2 regions of the Streptomyces sp. NPDC041068 genome follow, and region 2 is predicted to be linked to the other one. Evidence: predicted binding sites of a transcription regulator. Region 2 holds the regulator's gene; the other holds the start of a gene.
The links. The regulator HrcA, encoded in region 2, represses chaperone genes, less so after heat shock. The targets are predictions, from matches to a motif close to TTNGCACTCNGNNNNNCNGAGTGCNAA.
Positions count from the first base shown of each region.

Region 1: a site for HrcA is predicted at 2,109-2,135, ahead of groL (chaperonin GroEL). Genes of this name have one in related genera too.

Region 1 covers NZ_JBEZCG010000024.1:99,539-105,942, reverse strand. Annotated here, with positions in the region: gene thrC (threonine synthase) at 1-874, shown strand, start outside; gene AB0B50_RS39525 (ubiquitin-like small modifier protein 1) at 988-1,263, shown strand; gene AB0B50_RS39520 (cold-shock protein) at 1,683-1,886, shown strand; gene groL (chaperonin GroEL) at 2,266-3,891, shown strand; gene AB0B50_RS39510 (hypothetical protein) at 3,948-6,062, opposite strand; gene AB0B50_RS39505 (PP2C family protein-serine/threonine phosphatase) at 6,393-6,404, shown strand, end outside.
Region 2 covers NZ_JBEZCG010000017.1:137,754-144,157, forward strand. Annotated here, with positions in the region: gene hemW (radical SAM family heme chaperone HemW) at 1-893, shown strand, start outside; gene AB0B50_RS33860 (DUF3097 domain-containing protein) at 969-1,793, opposite strand; gene AB0B50_RS33865 (MBL fold metallo-hydrolase) at 1,828-2,565, opposite strand; gene hrcA (heat-inducible transcriptional repressor HrcA) at 2,759-3,775, shown strand; gene dnaJ (molecular chaperone DnaJ) at 3,776-4,915, shown strand; gene AB0B50_RS33880 (nitronate monooxygenase) at 5,079-6,152, shown strand; gene AB0B50_RS33885 (16S rRNA (uracil(1498)-N(3))-methyltransferase) at 6,149-6,404, shown strand, end outside.

The DNA.
Region 1 (6,404 bases), on a different contig from region 2:
CGCCTTCGGCTTCACCACCCTGTCCTGCTCCTCCACCGGCAACCTCGCCGGTGCCGTGGGCGCCGCCGCCGCCCGCGCGGGCTTCCGGTCCTGCGTGTTCATCCCGCACGACCTGGAGCAGGGCAAGGTCGTCATGGCCGCGGTCTACGGCGGCGAGCTCGTCGGCATCGAGGGCAACTACGACGACGTGAACCGCTTCTGCTCCGAGCTCATCGGCGACCCGCTGGGCGAGGGCTGGGGCTTCGTCAACGTGAACCTCCGGCCGTACTACGGCGAGGGCTCCAAGACCCTCGCGTACGAGATCTGCGAGCAGCTGGGGTGGGTCCTCCCCGACCAGCTGGTCATCCCGATCGCCTCGGGCTCGCAGCTCACGAAGATCGACAAGGGGCTGAAGGAGCTCATCGCGCTCGGCCTCGTCGAGGACAAGCCGTACAAGATCTTCGGTGCGCAGGCCGAGGGCTGCTCGCCGGTGTCCGCGGCGTTCAAGGCGGGCCACGACGTCGTGCGCCCCCAGAAGCCGAACACCATCGCCAAGTCGCTGGCGATCGGCAACCCGGCCGACGGTCCGTACGTCCTGGACATCGCCCGTCGCACCGGCGGCGCGGTGGAGGACGTGAACGACGAGCAGGTCGTCGATGCCATCAAGCTCCTTGCGCGGACCGAGGGGATCTTCGCGGAGACTGCCGGCGGTGTGACGGTGGGCGTCACGAAGAAGCTGGTCGAGGCCGGTCTCATCGACCCGTCCCGCACCACGGTCGTGCTGAACACGGGGGACGGTCTCAAGACCCTCGACGCCGTTGCCGAGACGTCGCAGGCCACCGCCACGATCAAGCCGAGCCTTGAGGCGTTCCGCTCCGCGGGGCTCGCCGGCTAGTCGCCGTAGGGCCTGACCCCTTCTCCCGACTGCGGGACCGTCGTGGCTGGTCGCGCAGTTCCCCGCGCCCCTTTCAGGGGCACACTCCCGCCCCGTACTTTGAGGTGAACCCCATGAGCGTCAACGTCCGCATCCCCACCATCCTTCGCACCTACACCGGCGGTCAGGCCGAGGTCGCCGCCGAGGGGGCCACCCTCGGTGAGGTCATCGCCGATCTGGAGAAGAACCACACCGGCATCGCGGCCCGCGTCCTGGACGACCAGGGCAAGCTGCGCCGCTTCGTGAACGTGTACGTGAACGACGACGACGTCCGCTTCGAGCAGGGTCTGGAGACCGCGACGCCGGACGGCGCGGGCGTCTCGATCATTCCCGCCGTCGCCGGCGGCTGATCTTTTCGCAAGTACCCTGCGTTATCTGAATTGCCCCCTCCGCGAGAGAAACGGAGGGGGCAATTCTGCATGGTTGAGCGCGGTACAGTTGGGAAGCGTGCTTCGCCGTTAGTGCCGAGCGCATATATGAAGTCGGCCTGGAGTCGACAAGAAGTAGCCAAACAGTGCTGCCCATTTGAGCCTTACGTGGCATTTGCCGGGCCCGACTTGCCCTGAATTCTGGCAGAATCTCCGCATTTTCCCGATCGGTCGTGCCCAGAATTCTCGTCCGATTGACCTGTTGCAGACGGCAGTTGGACAGATACATTCAGCGGCGGTCGACGCGTTCCGGCGCACACCCCCAACCAATGGGGGGTGAGGTCTGACCCGGGTCCGCGAAGTGCGGTCCTGTGCAAGGGCCAGTAATAGGGGAGTTAGGCATGGCTCAGGGCACCGTCAAGTGGTTCAACGCGGAGAAGGGGTACGGCTTCATCGCGGTCGACGGTGGTGCGGATGTTTTCGTCCACTACAGCGCGATCCAGATGGACGGCTACCGCACCCTGGAAGAAGGTCAGCGAGTCGAGTTCGAGATCTCGCAGGGCCAGAAGGGTCCGCAGGCGGACATGGTCAAGCTCGCCGTCTAGCTCGGCGCGATCGGCCACCGACGCAAGCACAGCGAGGGGCCCGTATCCCATCAGGGGTACGGGCCCCTCGTGTGTGCCGGGGCGCCCGCGTGGGCAGTCCTGTGGCTGTCCGAGATCCGTAAGAGGCGCTTGCGCCCACCCGTCGCCCGACCGCCACCCCTCAAGGAGCCTGCTTCGCAGGCGCATCTTGCACTCACAGGGGTCGAGTGCTAATCATTGGGCTTAGCACTCTACGAGTGAGAGTGACAGAACTTGGATCGGGTCGGTGAGGTCCGCAGACCGGGTGGGGCAAGGAACCACAAGGGATGCAGGCCGTCCGTCGCGGGCGCCAGCACGATCCGTTTTTGCGTTTCCACCCCGTCCGGGAGGACCACTTCACATGGCCAAGATCATCGCGTTCGACGAGGAGGCACGGCGCGGCCTCGAGCGCGGCATGAACCAGCTCGCCGACGCCGTCAAGGTGACCCTGGGCCCCAAGGGTCGCAACGTCGTCCTCGAGAAGAAGTGGGGCGCCCCCACGATCACCAACGATGGTGTCTCCATCGCCAAGGAGATCGAGCTCGAGGACCCGTACGAGAAGATCGGCGCCGAGCTGGTCAAGGAGGTCGCGAAGAAGACGGACGACGTCGCCGGTGACGGCACGACGACCGCGACCGTCCTGGCCCAGGCCCTGGTGCGCGAGGGTCTGCGCAACGTGGCCGCCGGTGCCAACCCGATGGCCCTGAAGCGCGGCATCGAGAAGGCCGTCGAGGCCGTCTCGGGCGCCCTGCTCGAGCAGGCGAAGGATGTCGAGACCAAGGAGCAGATCGCTTCGACGGCCTCCATCTCCGCCGCCGACACCCAGATCGGCGAGCTCATCGCCGAGGCCATGGACAAGGTCGGCAAGGAAGGCGTCATCACCGTCGAGGAGTCCCAGACCTTCGGTCTGGAGCTGGAGCTCACCGAGGGCATGCGCTTCGACAAGGGCTACATCTCGGCGTACTTCGCCACCGACATGGAGCGTATGGAGGCGTCGCTCGACGACCCGTACATCCTGATCGTCAACTCCAAGATCTCCAACGTGAAGGACCTCCTTCCGCTGCTGGAGAAGGTCATGCAGTCGGGCAAGCCGCTGCTGATCATCGCGGAGGACGTCGAGGGCGAGGCGCTGTCCACGCTCGTCGTCAACAAGATCCGTGGCACCTTCAAGTCCGTCGCCGTCAAGGCCCCGGGCTTCGGTGACCGCCGCAAGGCCATGCTCGGCGACATCGCCATCCTCACCGGTGGCACCGTCATCTCCGAGGAGGTCGGCCTCAAGCTGGAGAACGCCGGTCTCGACCTGCTCGGCCGCGCCCGCAAGGTCGTCATCACCAAGGACGAGACGACCATCGTCGACGGCGCCGGTGACAGCGACCAGGTCCAGGGCCGCGTGAACCAGATCCGCGCCGAGATCGAGAACTCGGACAGCGACTACGACCGCGAGAAGCTGCAGGAGCGCCTGGCGAAGCTCGCCGGCGGTGTTGCGGTCATCAAGGCCGGTGCCGCGACCGAGGTCGAGCTCAAGGAGCGCAAGCACCGCATCGAGGACGCCGTTCGCAACGCGAAGGCGGCCGTCGAGGAGGGCATCGTCGCCGGTGGTGGCGTGGCCCTGCTGCAGGCCTCCCAGGTGTTCGAGAAGCTGGAGCTCGAGGGCGACGAGGCCACCGGTGCCGCCGCTGTGAAGCTGGCCCTGGAGGCCCCGCTGAAGCAGATCGCCGTCAACGCCGGCCTGGAGGGTGGTGTCGTCGTCGAGAAGGTGCGCAACCTGACCGTCGGCCACGGCCTGAACGCCGCCTCCGGTGAGTACGTCGACATGATCGCCGAGGGCATCCTCGACCCGGCGAAGGTGACGCGCTCTGCCCTGCAGAACGCCGCCTCCATCGCCGCGCTGTTCCTCACCACCGAGGCCGTCATCGCCGACAAGCCGGAGAAGGCCGCCGCCGGCGCCGCTCCGGGCGGCATGCCGGGCGGTGACATGGACTTCTGATCCCTCGCGGATCGGCGGTTCATCGCTTCACGCGAACCGAGGGCGGCACCCCTGCTTCAGGTAGGGGTGCCGCCCTCGGGCGTTGCGCGGGGCCCTTCTTCCAGGGCGTAGGTGATGCCGTCGTCGGAGCTGCTCTCCAGGCCCTTTCGGTAGGCGGCTTCGTACGCCGCGCCACCGATGGCGTCGTGGATCCGGCGCTCGCAGGCCCGCCGGGCCGCGACGAGTTCCGGAGCGCCGAACTGCGCGCGGCCGGTGAAGCGCCAGAGGGTGTCGGCGACGCCGAGCAGCAGCGCGGCCTGCTCCGGGTCGTGCTCGGCCACGGCCGGCGCCATCGCGTCAAGGATCATCGCCGCCCCGAGGGCGTCGTGCAGCAGCCACTTGATGGCCAGGGCCTTACGGGCGTGGCGGACGGCCGTTGCCGGATCCCTGTTGCCCAGCGCGGCAAGGGACAGGCAGTAGAGGGCATAACCACGCGACCACAGCTCGCCGCGCTGCTCGCACTGCTCGCGCAGGGCGTCGGCGGCCACGGCGGCTCGGGCGAACTCGCCCTTGTGGAAGTGGCTGAACGCGACGCCGCCCATCGCGAGGAACCTGACGGCGTAGGCGGCGCGGTCCGGGGGGCCCAGTGCCTCGGCGAAGGGAGCCAGCGCCTGTTCCACCTGGCCGGAGAGCGCCAGTCGCGCCCCCGTGCCGCAGCGCGCCGCGGCGATCGTCGCCGGGTCGCCGATCCGCTCCGCCATCGGCGTGCTGACGGCTTCGAACGCCGCTGCGGCATCGAAGTCGCCCTGCATGGAGGCCAGGAGGTTGCCGGCCCACAGCGCGCAGAACCACTCCGGGCCGGGCCCGGTGTCCGGTTTCCTGGCGAGGGCCTGGTCCAGGTAGTGGCGGCCCTCGCGCTGGAAGCCGCAGCAGCACCAGAAGAACCACAGGTTGCCCGCCATCTCCAGCGCGAGGCGCGGGTCCGGATCGGTGAGACACGCGTCGAGCGCCGTACGCAGATTGCCGTGCTCCGCCGTGGTGCGCCGGTACCAGTCCAGTTGCCGGGGCCCCGACCACTCCTGGTAGCCCAGGCGGGCCAGCCAGCGGTAGTAGTCCCGGTGCCGCTCCGAAAGGCGCTGTTCCTCGCCGAGTTCGCGCAGCCACTCCTCGCCGTACTCACGGACGGTGTCGAGCATCGAGTACCGCGGGCCGCGCGGGGTCGTCGTCGATCGCAGGAGAGACTTGTCCACCAGCGTGGACAGCAGCCCCCCGATCCGGTCGCTGCCCAGTGGTCCTCCGGCGCACACCAGCTCGGCCGCCTCCTGCTCGAAGCCGCCGGCGAAGACGGAGAGGCGGGCCCAGGCCAACCGCTCTTCCGGGGTGCAGAGTTGGTGGCTCCAGCCGATGGTGGTGCGCAGGGCCTGGTGCCGGGGCTCGCCCTTGTCGTGCCAGGTGTGCGGGGCGGTGAGCGTCTCGAAGCGGGCGTGCAGGCGCTGTTGGAGCAGGCCCAGGTCCATCTCCTGCAGCCGGGCGGTGGCCAGCTCGATGGCGAGGGGGATGCCGTCGAGGCGGGCGCAGATCTCCGCCACCGCTTCGCCGTCCTCCTCCGCGAGGACCGCGCTGGGCGCGGCTTCGTCGGCGCGGTCCATGAACAGCTGCACCGCATCAGGCAGCCGTGTGCCCTGGCAGTCGACAGGCAGCGGGGGCACGGGCACGACGTCCTCGCCCGCGAGGCCCAGCGGGCGGCGGCTGGTCGCAAGGACGCGTACTCCCGGGGCGGCGGCCAGCAGTGTTCGTACGAAGTCGGCGCAGTCGGCGGCCAGATGTTCGCAGCAGTCCAGGATCAGCAGCAGTTCCTTGTCGGCCAGCCAGTCGGCCACCACCTCGATCGCGGGCCGGTTGGTCTGGTCGGCGAGGCGCAGGGCCTCGTACAGGACGAGTGCCATCAGGGCCGGCTCGCTCAGCTGGGAGAGGCCGACCAGCCACACCCCGTCGGGGAAGCCGCCCCGCAGTTCGGCCCCGGCGCGCTGGGCGAGGCGCGTCTTTCCCACTCCGCCCACGCCGGTCAGCGTCACGAGGCGGGCATCGGCCACCGCCGCCGCGACGGCCCGCAGTTCGGCCCCGCGCCCGACGAAGCTCGTTGTCTCGGTCGGCAGGTTTCCCGCCCGTCGGGCCTGCCCGGATTCCTGCATGGTGGGGTTCCCTCTCCGGTCTCTCTGGGGCCGCTCCGGCCGTTGTCGGGGCCACTCCGATGTCGGGGCCACTCCGACCGTTGTCCCCACCGTCCGAGTCTGCTCGTCGGCACGGACCCGGGTCCGTGGATGCCACGAGGTGTCCATTTCCTTGGGGCGGGACGATCGACTCGTCGCGTCTGAGCGCCAGGACCGGTCATCCACCGCCTACTCCGATCACTCCCCTGGGCAGGGGCACGGTGGGTCATAGTGTCCGTCTGTCGTCACGGAGCGTAAGCAGCGGGACGGGTTCGTGCCCTGTCCGTCGACAGGTGGTGGCGGGAGGCAGTCGTGAGGAAATGG
Region 2 (6,404 bases):
GTGCCGTACGGGACGAGTTCGGGCTCGCGGACGACGCGGAGATCACGACCGAGGCCAATCCCGAGTCCGTCGACGCGGATTATCTGGGCGAGCTGCGGGCCGGTGGGTTCAACCGGGTCTCCTTCGGCATGCAGAGTGCCAAGCAGCATGTCCTGAAGATCCTCGACCGTACGCATACGCCCGGACGTCCCGAGGCGTGTGTCGCCGAGGCGCGGGCGGCGGGCTTCGAGCACGTGAACCTCGACCTGATCTACGGCACGCCGGGGGAGACGGACGACGACTGGCGGGCCTCGCTCGACGCGGCGATCGGGGCCGGGCCCGACCACGTCAGCGCCTATGCGCTGATCGTGGAGGAGGGGACGCAGCTGGCGCGGCGGATTCGGCGCGGGGAGGTCCCCATGACCGACGACGACGTGCACGCGGACCGGTATCTCATCGCCGACGAGGTGCTCGGGGGTGCGGGGTTCGATTGGTACGAGGTGTCCAACTGGGCCACGTCCGAGGCCGGGCGGTGCCTGCACAACGAGCTGTACTGGCGGGGGGCCGACTGGTGGGGGGCCGGGCCGGGGGCGCACAGCCATGTGGGGGGCGTGCGGTGGTGGAACGTGAAGCATCCCGGCGCGTACGCGGGGGCGCTGGCCGGTGGCGGGTCGCCCGGGGCCGGGCGTGAGGTGCTGTCCGCCGAGGACCGGCGGGTGGAGCGGATTCTGCTGGAGCTGCGGTTGCGGGAGGGGTGCCCGCTGTCGCTGCTGCGGGAGGCGGGGCTCGCGGCGGCTGCGCGGGCGCGGGACGAAGGCCTGCTGGAGGCCGGGCCGTACGCGGAGGGGCGGGCGGTGTTGACGTTGCGGGGGCGGTTGCTGGCCGATGCGGTGGTTCGGGACCTGGTGGACTGAGGGGGTCTTGGGGAGGGCGGGCGCAGCCCGGAGCCGCCCGGTGCCGAGGAAGGAAGCGGGCCCCGCCCGGAGGGGCTACGGCAGGGTGACGAAGTCGATCAGTTCTTCCACCCGGCCCAGGAGTTGCGGCTCCAGGTCCTTGTACGTGTGGACCGAGGACAGGATGTGCTGCCAGGCCGCGCCCGTGTTCTCCGGCCAGCCCAGGGCCCTGCACACGCCCGTCTTCCAGTCCTGGCCCCGCGGGACCCGGGGCCAGGCGGCGATGCCCACCGAGGACGGCTTCACCGCTTCCCACACGTCGATGTACGGATGGCCGACCACCAGGGCGTGCGCGCTGGTGACTTCGGCCGCGATGCGGGACTCCTTGGAGCCGGGGACCAGGTGGTCGACCAGGACGCCCAGGCGCGCGTCGGGGCCCGGCGCGAACTCCGCGACGATCGCGGGGAGGTCGTCGATGCCCTCCAGGTACTCCACGACGACGCCTTCGATGCGCAGGTCGTCGCCCCAGACCCGCTCCACAAGATCGGCGTCGTGACGGCCCTCCACGTAGATGCGCCCGGCGCGGGCGACCCTGGCCCGCGCGCCGGGGACCGCCACCGAGCCGGACGCCGTACGCGTGGGGCGGGGCGGGGGAGCCGGTGCCGTCGTGGTCGGGCGGACGAGGGTGACCGTGCGGCCCTCCAGGAGGAAGCCCCGCGGCTCCATCGGGAAGACGCGGTGCTTGCCGAAGCGGTCCTCCAGCGTCACCGTCGGGCCCTGCGCCGTCTTCTCGCAGCGGATCACCGCCCCGCAGAAACCGGTGCTCAGCTCCTCGACCACGAGGCCGACGTCCGCCGCCACCTCGGGGACCGGCTTCGGCTTCTTCCAGGGCGGCGTGAGGTCGGCGGAGTACTGGCGCATTCCGCCGACCATAGGAAGAGTGGCGTTCCTTGTCCTACGACACGCCGAAACGGGACGCCAGTGTGGCGCGTTGCTCACGGACAAAGGACGCATTTACCGTCGCGCCGTGCCCCGGCACGTACAGCGCGTCCTCGCCGCCCAGCTCCAGGAGCCGGTCCAGTGCCGCGGGCCACCGCTTCGGCACCGCGTCCGGGCCCGCCTGCGGTTCGCCCGACTCCTCGACCAGGTCGCCGCAGAAGACGATCTCCCGCCCGCCGTCGGTGCCGGGGACCAGGATCGCCAGGTCGTGGCCCGAGTGCCCGGGGCCCACGTTCGCGAGCAGCACCTGGACGCCGCCGCCCAGGTCGAGCGTCCACTCCCCGCACACCAGATGGTGCGGGTGGACCAGGAGGTCGGCAGCCTCCGCCGCCGCGTCCGCGTCAACGCCGTGCCGCACCGCGTCCGCGCGCAGCTCGTCGCGGCCCTTGGCGAAGACCGTGTCGATGCCCACGGCGCCGTACACCTCCACGCCCGCGAAGGCGGCCGCCCCGAGGACGTGGTCGAAGTGCGGGTGCGTGAGGGCGAGGTGCGTGACCCGGCGGCCGCCGCCCAGGATCCCGCGTGCCCGGGTGCGCAGGGCCGCGCCCTCGGCCAGGCTCGAACCCGCCTCGATCATGAGGGCCGCGTCGTCGCCGACGACGAGCCCCGCCGTGCAGTCCCAGACCGGCAGACGGCACCTCCCCACGCGCGGTGCGAGTCGCTCCCAGCCCGCCGCTTCCCATGCCAGCGCCACGTCCATACGGTGACGCTAGCTCCTGCGGCACACGTCGGCATGACTTAGGGGGTCCGGCCTTGCCCCGTGCGTACCTCACGGCCGTACACTGACCTTTTGGAAGGCTGGCACTCCCCTGCGGTGAGTGCCAGGCCGGGGGCTCGGGGGTCCGGGGGCTCGGTGTGAACGACGGAGACGGTTGGAGGTGTGCGCGATGCTCAGTGAACGCAGGCTCGAAGTGCTGCGCGCCATCGTCCATGACTACGTGGGGACGGAGGAGCCCGTAGGCTCCAAGGCGCTCACCGAGCGGCACCGCCTCGGGGTCTCTCCGGCCACCGTCCGCAACGACATGGCGGCGCTGGAGGAGGAAGGGTTCATCGCCCAGCCCCACACCAGCGCGGGGCGCATCCCGACGGACAAGGGGTACCGCCTGTTCGTCGACAAGCTCGCCGGCGTCAAGCCGATGACCGCGCCCGAGCGTCGCGCCATCCAGAACTTCCTCGACGGCGCCGTGGACCTCGACGACGTCGTGGGACGGACCGTGCGGCTGCTCGCGCAGCTCACACGGCAGGTCGCCGTCGTGCAGTACCCCTCGCTCACGCGGTCGACGGTGCGGCACGTGGAGTTGCTCTCGCTGGCTCCCGCGCGTCTGATGCTCGTCCTCATCACGGACACCGGCCGGGTCGAGCAGCGCATGATCGACTGTCCCGCACCGTTCGGCGAGGCCTCGCTCGCCGATCTGCGGGCGCGGCTCAACAGCCGGGTCGCGGGCCGCCGCTTCGCGGACGTGCCGCAGCTGGTGCAGGACCTGCCCGAGGCCTTCGAGGCGGAGGATCGCGGCACCGTCGCGACCGTCCTCTCCACCCTCCTCGAGACACTCGTCGAGGAGACTGAGGAGCGGCTGATGATCGGCGGCACCGCCAATCTCACCCGCTTCGGACATGACTTTCCCCTCACCATCCGGCCCGTTCTCGAAGCCCTTGAGGAGCAGGTCGTGCTCCTCAAGTTGCTTGGGGAGGCTACGGATTCGGGCATGACCGTACGGATCGGTCATGAGAACGCCCATGAGGGCCTCAGCTCCACGTCCGTGGTCTCGGTCGGCTACGGTTCGGGCAGCGAGGCAGTCGCCAAACTAGGCGTGGTCGGACCGACCCGCATGGACTATCCGGGAACGATGGGAGCAGTACGCGCAGTGGCACGTTACGTCGGACAGATCCTGGCGGAGTCGTAAGTGGCCACGGACTACTACGCCGTACTAGGCGTGCGCCGCGACGCTTCCCAGGACGAGATCAAGAAGGCCTTCCGGAGGCTGGCGCGTGAGCTTCACCCGGATGTGAATCCGGATCCGAAGACTCAGGAGCGCTTCAAGGAGATCAACGCCGCGTACGAGGTGTTGTCGGACCCGCAGAAGAAGCAGGTCTACGACCTCGGCGGCGACCCCCTGTCCCAGGCGGGCGGCGGCCAAGGCGCGGGCGGCTTCGGCGCCGGTGGCTTCGGCAACTTCTCCGACATCATGGACGCGTTCTTCGGGACGGCGTCGCAGCGGGGGCCGCGGTCGCGCACGCGCCGGGGCCAGGACGCCATGATCCGTCTGGAGATCGACCTCGAAGAGGCCGCCTTCGGGACCACCAAGGACATCCAGGTCGACACCGCAGTGGTGTGTACGACCTGCAGTGGTGAGGGTGCCGCGCCCGGTACCTCCGCCCAGACCTGTGACATGTGCCGCGGTCGCGGTGAGGTGTCGCAGGTCACGCGGTCCTTCCTGGGGCAGGTCATGACGTCGCGGCCGTGTCCGCAGTGTCAGGGCTTCGGCACCGTCGTGCCGACGCCGTGCCCGGAGTGCGCCGGTGACGGCCGCATCCGGTCGCGCCGGACGCTGACCGTGAAGATCCCCGCCGGTGTCGACAACGGCACGCGGATCCAGCTCGCGGGCGAGGGCGAGGTCGGCCCCGGCGGCGGCCCCGCCGGCGACCTGTACGTGGAGATCCACGAGCTGCCGCACGAGGTCTTCCAGCGGCGCGGCGACGATCTGCACTGCACCGTCACCATCCCGATGACGGCGGCCGCGCTCGGCACGAAGGTGCCGCTGAAGACGCTCGACGGCATGGAGGAGGTCGACATCCGCCCGGGGACCCAGTCCGGGCAGTCGATCCCGCTGCACGGCCGCGGTGTCACGCATCTGCGGGGCGGCGGGCGCGGTGACCTCATCGTGCACGTCGAGGTCCTCACGCCGACGAAGCTCGACCCCGAGCAGGAGCGGGTGCTGCGGGAGCTGGCGAAGATGCGGGGCGAGGAGCGGCCCACGGGGCAGTTCCAGCCGGGGCAGCAAGGGTTGTTCTCGCGGTTGAAGGATGCGTTCAACGGGCGCTAGCCCTTTGCTGCGGGCGCCTCGTTGACTGTTGCCCGGGAGCTTCGGGCTGTGCCCACCCGTTCCGCCCTGCGGAACGCCTGCCCACAGCGGGAGCGGCCAGCCGCCGTCGCGTACCCGGAAGGGGCGATTCGGTCGGTGCGGGAGGACGTGGCACGATGCCGTCATGTCCTCCGCACTGACCGATCTCTGCCGCTGTCCGATCGTGCAGGCCCCCATGGCCGGCGGTGCCTCCGGCCCGCAGTTGGCCGCGGCCGTCTCCGATGCCGGTGGGCTCGGGTTCCTCGCCGCCGGGTACAAGACCGCCGACGGGATGTACCAGGAGATCAAACAGTTGCGGGGGCTCACCTCGCGGCCCTTCGGCGTCAACCTCTTCATGCCGCAGCCCGACACCGCGGACGCGGCGGCCGTGGAGGTCTACCGCAGCCAGCTCGCCGGCGAGGCGACCTGGTACGAGACGGAGCTCGGCGATCCGGACAGCGGGCGCGACGACGGGTACGACGCCAAGCTCGCGATCCTGCTCGACGACCCCGTGCCGGTCGTCTCCTTCACCTTCGGGTGCCCCACCCGCGACGTCCTCGACGCCTTCGCGCGCGTCGGCACCCTCACCGTCGTCACCGTCACCTCGCCCGAGGAGGCGCAGACCGCCCAGTGGTGCGGCGCCGACGCCGTGTGCGTGCAGGGCATCGAGGCGGGCGGGCACCAGGGGACCCACAAGGACAACCCCGAGGCCGACGGCGCCGGGATCGGTCTCCTTTCGCTGATCACGCAGGTCCGCGAGACCGTGCAGATCCCGATCGTCGCCGCCGGCGGGCTGATGCGCGGCGCGCAGATCGCCGCCGTGCTCGCCGCGGGCGCCGACGCGGCCCAGCTCGGCACCGCCTTCCTCGTCACCCCCGAGTCGGGCGCGAACGCCCTGCACAAGCAGGCCATGACCAATCCGCTCTTCGTGCGGACCGAGCTGACGCGGGCCTTCTCCGGACGCCCCGCGCGCGGCCTCGTCAACCGCTTCATGCGCGAGCACGGGCCGTACGCCCCCGCCGCCTACCCCCAGGTCCACCACCTCACCAGCGGGCTGCGCAAGGCCGCGGCGAAGGCCGGTGACGCGCAGGCCATGGCGCTCTGGGCCGGGCAGGGCCACCGGCTCGCCCGGGAGCTGCCCGCGGGGGAGCTCGTGGAGGTCCTCGTGGCCGAACTGGCCGAGGCGAAGGCCTCGTTGGCTTCGGAGGGCGCCGCGTGACCGCCCCGGTCTTCGTCGTCGAGCACTTCGACGCGGGCGACGGCGGACGCTATGTACTGGAGGGGCCCGAAGGGCGGCACGCCGTCTCCGTGAAGCGGCTGCGGGCCGGTGAGGACGTCGTCCTGACCGACGGCGCGGGACGCTGGGCGGACTGCGTGGTCCTCGACACCGAGGGCAAGGACCGGCTCGTCGTGACGATGGGCGCCGTGGCCGAGGAGCCCGAGGAGTCGCCGCGGATCACCGTCGTGCAGG